3 regions of the Bradyrhizobium sp. Leo78 genome follow, and region 2 is predicted to be linked to each of the others. Evidence: predicted binding sites of a transcription regulator. Region 2 holds the regulator's gene; each other region holds the start of a gene.
What was found. Region 2 encodes LexA, which represses DNA repair genes until DNA is damaged. Its sites were predicted from a motif close to TGTTCNNNNTGTGTTCNG; they were not measured.

Region 1: uvrA (excinuclease ABC subunit UvrA) is a predicted target of LexA. The motif match lies at 926-943, and genes of this name have one in related genera.
Region 3: ruvC (crossover junction endodeoxyribonuclease RuvC) is a predicted target of LexA. The motif match lies at 1,310-1,327, and genes of this name have one in related genera.

The regions. Positions count from the first base shown of each region.
Region 1 is NZ_JCAMOT010000024.1:31,265-33,531, reverse strand. Features, by position in the region: gene uvrA (excinuclease ABC subunit UvrA) at 1-839, opposite strand, end outside; gene AC5ZG1_RS26875 (outer membrane protein) at 1,148-1,903, opposite strand.
Region 2 is NZ_JCAMOT010000014.1:1,615-3,881, forward strand. Features, by position in the region: gene AC5ZG1_RS19000 (molybdopterin molybdotransferase MoeA) at 1-654, shown strand, start outside; gene lexA (transcriptional repressor LexA) at 856-1,557, shown strand; gene AC5ZG1_RS19010 (hypothetical protein) at 1,851-2,267, shown strand, end outside.
Region 3 is NZ_JCAMOT010000021.1:68,999-71,265, reverse strand. Features, by position in the region: gene ruvA (Holliday junction branch migration protein RuvA) at 143-760, opposite strand; gene ruvC (crossover junction endodeoxyribonuclease RuvC) at 757-1,284, opposite strand; gene AC5ZG1_RS24830 (YebC/PmpR family DNA-binding transcriptional regulator) at 1,468-2,214, opposite strand.

The DNA of each region.
Region 1 (2,267 bases), on a different contig from region 2:
AGGATGCGTTCCGGTCCGCTCTTGTCGTGGATCTTTGCGGTCTTCTTCTTTTCTTCGGCGGGAGCTGCCGCCGGGGCGTCGGCGAATTCGATCACCGCAAGGCCCTCGGCAAGCTTGAGCGCGGTCTCAAAGCTCTCCGCGAGACGCTGACCGATGTCGGGGCGCACCACGATGCGGTCGACGACGACGTCGATGTCGTGCGGAAACTTCTTGTCGAGGCTCGGCGCTTCGGCGAGCTCATGGAAGGTGCCGTCGATCTTGACGCGCTGAAAACCCTTCTTGAGATATTCGGCGAGCTCTTTCCGGTACTCGCCCTTGCGGCCGCGCACGACCGGCGCCAGCAGATAGAGGCGAGTGCCCTCGGGCAAGGCGAGCACGCGATCGACCATCTGCGAGACGGTCTGGCTCTCGATCGGCAATCCCGTGGCCGGCGAATAGGGCACGCCGACGCGGGCCCAGAGCAGGCGCATGTAGTCGTAGATCTCGGTGACAGTGCCGACGGTGGAGCGCGGGTTCTTCGAGGTGGTTTTCTGCTCGATCGAAATGGCGGGCGAGAGGCCGTCGATCTGGTCGACATCAGGCTTCTGCATCATCTCCAGGAACTGGCGGGCATAGGCCGACAGCGATTCGACATAGCGGCGCTGGCCCTCGGCATAGATGGTATCGAAGGCAAGCGAGGACTTGCCGGAGCCGGACAGGCCGGTGAAAACGACGAGCTTGTCGCGGGGAATCTCGACGTCGATGTTCTTGAGATTGTGCTCCCGCGCGCCGCGGATCGTGATGGCACGCGTTGAGGAGCCGGCGGTCGGTTGGCGCTTCGCCCTGAGCACTTCATCCATATCGGCATTTCCAGGCGCTTGTAAGCGCGCCACGTTATGGGCGCGCGTCGTCGGAAATCCCTACCACGGCGCCGATGGGGTGATGCCGGAACATAGGAAGAACGGGCGACGATTTCCAGTGCTCAGCACGAATCATCAACGATTTGTTTCTGATCGCATTTCCTGCGTGCAGCTTTGGCAGTAGCTGGCAGCAAGAGGGGCTCGCGCAAGCGGAGCTTCGCAGATGAGCGGCTCGGAACTAACGACACGCAAACAAAAAGGCCGGCACAAGGCCGGCCTTTTCTTAAGATTGATATCCGATCGCGAGATCAGTACCGTCCGATGATCGGAGCGCCGCCGAGGCCGAACTTGTAGTTCACGCGGACGGTGACGAGGTCGATGTCCTGCTTGATATTCTCGGTGGCGAAGAGGCTGCCGGCCGGGCCGGCGAAGCCATTGTTGATGAAATCGTAGGAGCGATTGCCCAGGAAGATGTGATTGTACTCGGCGCCGACCGACCAGTTCGGCGCAAAGCCGTACTCGATGCCAGCGCCAACCGAGGCTCCCCAGCGGGTGTCGTTGATGTCGTTGGTGATCGGGAAACCGGTGAAGGCGTCACGCACGCGGTAGCGATCGGCGACCACGGCCGCGCCGCCCTTGACGTAGAACAGCACATTGTTGGCAGCATAGCCGATCTGGCCGGTGATCAGGCCGAAGGCGTCGACCCTGGTCTCGTTGGTGTCGATGCCCGTCAGCAGGCTGACGTTGCTGCCCTTGAAGTCAGCCCAGTTGCCCTGACCTTCGACACCGAACACCCAGGTTCCGGTCTGCCAGCGATAGCCGATCTGACCACCAGCAGTGCCGCCGTCGGCGTTATGGGAGCCGTCACTGAAACCAAGGACGTCCCAGCGGTTGCGGCTCGTTCCCCAGCCGCCGTTGCCGCCGATATAGAACCCGGTCCAGTCGTAGACGACGGCGACGGGCGCCGGCGGAGCCTTGACATAAGGGCGCGCGGCAAGATCGGCAGCCGAGGCGGGCGCAGCCAGCGCAACCAAGGCAACCGTTCCAAGCAAAAACTTCTTCATCGTAGCTCTCCAGCCTTTGTTCGCTTCAATTTGGTCCCGAAGCGTTACGGTATTAAAGACGCGAGCGCCGCGCCGTCGTTTTAGGCATATACTCCGATTCAACCGGAAATACCGTCGCCGAAACGCAACACTTCCCGGCGAAGTAGCGGGAACATAAGTTAATGATTTTCTTGATGTTTTATGGAACCCGAGGGTCGATTTCGGGTTCCATCCTGTCTGCACCAAATTTAGGCCACAATGTCACCACGATTACGTCAAGTTGCATGGAACAAAACTGGAACAATGGCGCGGCTGGTGCTATATGTGGATAACCGCGTAATGGACGGGGAATGGCTGCGCCCGACGGTGTCGGCGAGCGTATAGG
Region 2 (2,267 bases):
ATGCCGGGCACCTCTCCGGGTCCAGGCCAGATCGTCTATTCCAACGGCTATGCGCTGCGGGCGATGGCGCGTGCGGAAGGCGCTGAAGCGATCGATCTGGGGGTCGCCGCCGACACGGTTGCCGCCACCACTGACGGCATCCGCCGCGCGCATGCCGCGGGCGCCGACATCCTCATCACCACCGGCGGCGCCTCGGTCGGCGACCATGACCTCGTGAAGCCGTCGCTTGAGGCCGAGGGCGTGACCATGGCGTTCTGGAAGATCGCGATGCGGCCGGGCAAGCCGATGATGCATGGCCGGCTCGGCGCGATGCGAGTGATCGGCCTGCCCGGCAATCCGGTGTCGTCCTATGTCTGCGCCTATCTGTTCCTGGTGCCGTTGATTCGGGCCCTGCTCGGCCGCTCGGCGATTCATCACGTGACGGAAAGCGCCCTGCTCGGCCGCGATCTCGCCGCCAACGATCAGCGCGAAGATTATCTTCGTGCGCTACTCGAAGAGCGCGACGACGGCACGCTGATCGCAACGCCGGTCACCAAGCAAGACAGTTCGCTGCTTGGGAATCTCACTGCGGCGCAGGCACTTGTGATCCGTCCGCCATTCGCGCCAGCCGCAGCAAAAGGCGCGCCTTGCGACATCCTCCGATTGCCTGAATGACGCGGCGACCAGCATCTACCGGAGCATCTCTGATCGCGTTCACCAGAAATTAAGTGGTTGCGGAACACATATCGAACATATAGTGTCCGTTCATGATTTGTTTCGAAACTCGCTGTCTACGAATGGGAGTGCGTGACTCCCGAGATCAGCTCTTCTCAAGTCTCGGATCGAACGACGCTACCAACCGGGGGAATGCTCGCGATGCTTACGCGCAAACAGTATGAACTTCTGCGTTTCATCAACGAACGGCTGAAAGAGGCCGGCGTGCCTCCTTCCTTCGACGAGATGAAGGACGCGCTCGACCTGCGCTCGAAGTCCGGCATCCACCGCCTGATCACGGCGCTGGAGGAACGGGGCTTCATCCGCCGCCTGCCGAACCGCGCCCGCGCGATCGAGGTGATCAAACTGCCTGAGCTCTCCGCTGCCGGCAACGGCCGCCGCGGCTTCACGCCGAGCGTCATCGAGGGCACGCTCGGCAAGCGCACGACCAGCGCGGCCGTGGCCGAAGACGATGGCAACCGTCCCGTCGCCGTTCCCGTGATGGGCCGGATCGCGGCGGGTACGCCGATCGAGGCGCTGCAGACCCGCAGCCACACCATCAGCGTGCCGCCCGACATGCTCGGCTCCGGCGAGCATTATGCGCTCGAGGTGCGCGGCGATTCCATGGTCGAGGCCGGCATCCTCGACGGCGACATGGCGCTGATCCAGCGTAACGACACCGCCAACACCGGCGACATCGTGGTGGCGCTGATCGATGAGGAGGAAGCGACGCTGAAGCGCTTCCGTCGCCGCGGCGCGTCAATCGCGCTTGAGCCTGCCAATGCGGCCTACGAAGTCCGCATCCTGCCGCCGAACCGGGTGCGGATCCAGGGCAAGCTGATCGGGCTTTATCGCAAGTACTGAGCCGACGAGGACGCAGCAGCTCGTCTGGTACTTTGGTGGGTGATCTGCCCTCAAGGACACTGACAAGAACGATTTAGAGTGATTAGAATAAGAGCCCCGGTAAGTTCGCCGGGGCACTCTCGATGCAAGGAGATGTGCGGCAGCGCCTCCTATCGTGTTTGTGAACGGCTAGAGGGCGCGGGCCGTACAAATGCCAAGAACGGAGCAGAGGCTTATAAGTTATCGTCCACTCTGATAGAGGCCTGCGCCTCTTCCCAGGCACGGGTCGGCTATCTCGAATGAGGAGCAATCCGATGTGTGACTATAGCCTGCATGCCGTGGCGACGCGTCCCGCCCAAGTTGGAGAGACGCTTATCACCACCACCTTCCGCGGCACTTCGACCCGCGGCTTCGCTTCGGAAAGCGATCCGACGGTCGCAGTCTGCATGCTTCCCGGAACCGAACTCGCGTTCGCCGATAACGTCCGCTACGACAATCGCTGGATCTGGACCAAGACGACCGGCTTCCGTGTCGGCAAGTTCAACCAGATCGATGCGCATATTCGGGATCGTCATCACGACGCGATCGAATTCCCCGATGGCAGCCATGTGCTGGTGACCCAGCTCTGCGAAGGGCAGCGGGCGACCGTGCTGCAATTGCCAGTGACGCATCATGTTGCAGAGCCGGCACCGAAGGCGGTCGACCAGCGCCCCGCGCCGAACCCGCTGTTC
Region 3 (2,267 bases), on a different contig from region 2:
ATTGTCGCGGCGGGCAAGCTGCTCGCGGAAAGAAACCCCTCACCCAATCGTGTTCGTTGCCGATTCCGGTGCTGCCCTCTCCCACAAGGGGAGAGGGCCCAGTAACAGGCAGTGCGAAGGCATAGTCCCGTAGGGTGAGCCATCACTTCGCCAGTTCCTTCAGGCCCAGCCGGATCAACTGCGCGGTTTCAGCCTGCTCGCCTGCACTGCGCGAGGCGGCGGCGATGGCGGCGGCGGCTTGCGGCTGGCCGTAGCCGAGATTGACCAATGCGGAGATCGCGTCCGTCACCGGCCGCGGCGCGCGCTCGTTGTCGATGGCGCCGGCGAGATGGACCACGGCGGGATCGACATTGGCAAAGGCCGGGGCCTTGTCCTTCAGCTCGCTGACGATGCGCTCGGCGACCTTCGGCCCGACGCCGGGCGTGCGCGCCACCGCGGCCTTGTCACGCAGCGCGATCGCGTTCGCGAGGTCGGAAGGCGGCAGCGTGCCAAGCACGGCGAGCGCGACCTTGGCGCCGACGCCCTGCACGGTCTGCAACAGGCGAAACCATTCGCGCTCGTTGTCGGTGCGGAAGCCGAACAGCTTGATCTGGTCCTCGCGCACATAGGTCTCGATCGAGAGCACTGCGGCCTCGCCCGGCGAGGGCAGCGCCTGCAGCGTGCGCGCGGAGCAATGCACCTGATAGCCGACGCCGCCGACATCGAGGATCACGTAATCCTCGCCATAGGAGTCGATGAGGCCTTTCAATTTGCCGATCATAGGCTGGCTACTCTCAGCCGCAGCGCGGTGCTTTGGCGGTGATGGGCGTGCGTGATCGCGACCGCGAGTGCATCGGCGGCGTCGGGCGATTGCGGCTCGGCCTTAGGCAGCAGGATCTTCAGCATCACGGCGATCTGGTTCTTCTCGGCGTGTCCGGCGCCGACCACGGTTTTCTTGACCTGGTTCGGCGCATATTCGGCAACCTCGATGCCGAACATTGCAGGCGCCAGCATGGCGACGCCGCGGGCCTGACCGAGTTTCAGCGTCGCAACACCATCCTTGTTGACAAACGTCTGCTCGACCGCGGCTTCCGCCGGTTTGAAATCGCCGAGCACGGCGGCCAGCCCCTCATGGATCGCAAGCAGCCGGCCTGACAGCGGCAGCCGTTCCGACGGCTCGATCGAGCCGCAGCCAATGAACACCAGCCGATTGCCCTCGACCTCGATCACGCCCCAGCCGGTGCGGCGGAGGCCCGGGTCGATGCCGAGAATGCGGGTGGGTTTGCGAATCGGCTGGACTGTCATGGGGTAGTGATAACCGCTGCGTTTCGAGAACGAAACACAAACGGGGAGGTCATGCACGGGGAAAGCGGTGCCCCCACCTCGTCATGCCCGGGCTTGTCCCGGGCATCCACGTCCTTCAGTACGAGTGGATACGCGTGGGTGGCCGGGACAAGCCCGGCCATGACGGCATCACGAGAGATGGGGCTACCCGCCCATCTTCGCGATCAGCGCGTCCGAGATCTCGAAATTGGCGAACACGTTCTGGACGTCGTCGTGGTCGTTGAGCAGATCCATCAGCTTGAGCAGCTTCTCGCCGGTCTCGTCATCGACGGCGACGGTGTTTTGTGGCTTCCAGGTCAGCGACGCCTTGCGCGGCTCGCCGAATTTCGCTTCCAGCGCCTTCGCGACCTCGCGGTAGGATTCCGGCGAGGCGTAGATCTCGTGGCCGCTTTCGCTCGATACGACGTCGTCGGCGCCCGCCTCGATCGCCGCATCCAGCACCGCATCGTCGGAGGCGGCCTTGTGGTCATATTCGATGATGCCGACCCGGTCGAACATGAAGGCGACCGAGCCGGTTTCGCCGAGATTGCCGCCCGACTTGGTGAAGTAGGAGCGGATGTCGGAGGCGGCGCGGTTGCGGTTGTCGGTCAGGGCCTCGACGATCACGGCGACGCCGCCGGGGCCATAGCCCTCGTAGCGGATCTCGTCATAGTTCTCGCCCTCGTTACCGGCGGCCTTCTTGATGGCTCGCTCGATATTGTCCTTCGGCATGTTTTCCGCGCGCGCGGCAACGATCGCGGCGCGCAGCCGGGGGTTCATGGCGGGGTCGGGGGTGCCGAGCTTGGCCGCGACCGTGATTTCGCGGGCCAGCTTGCCGAACAGCTTCGACTTCTGGGCATCCTGCCGGCCCTTGCGGTGCATGATGTTCTTGAATTGGGAATGGCCGGCCATGCGAGGTCCCTTGGGAATCGTCTTTCAAAAAGGGGGTGAGGCGCGGCGTTATA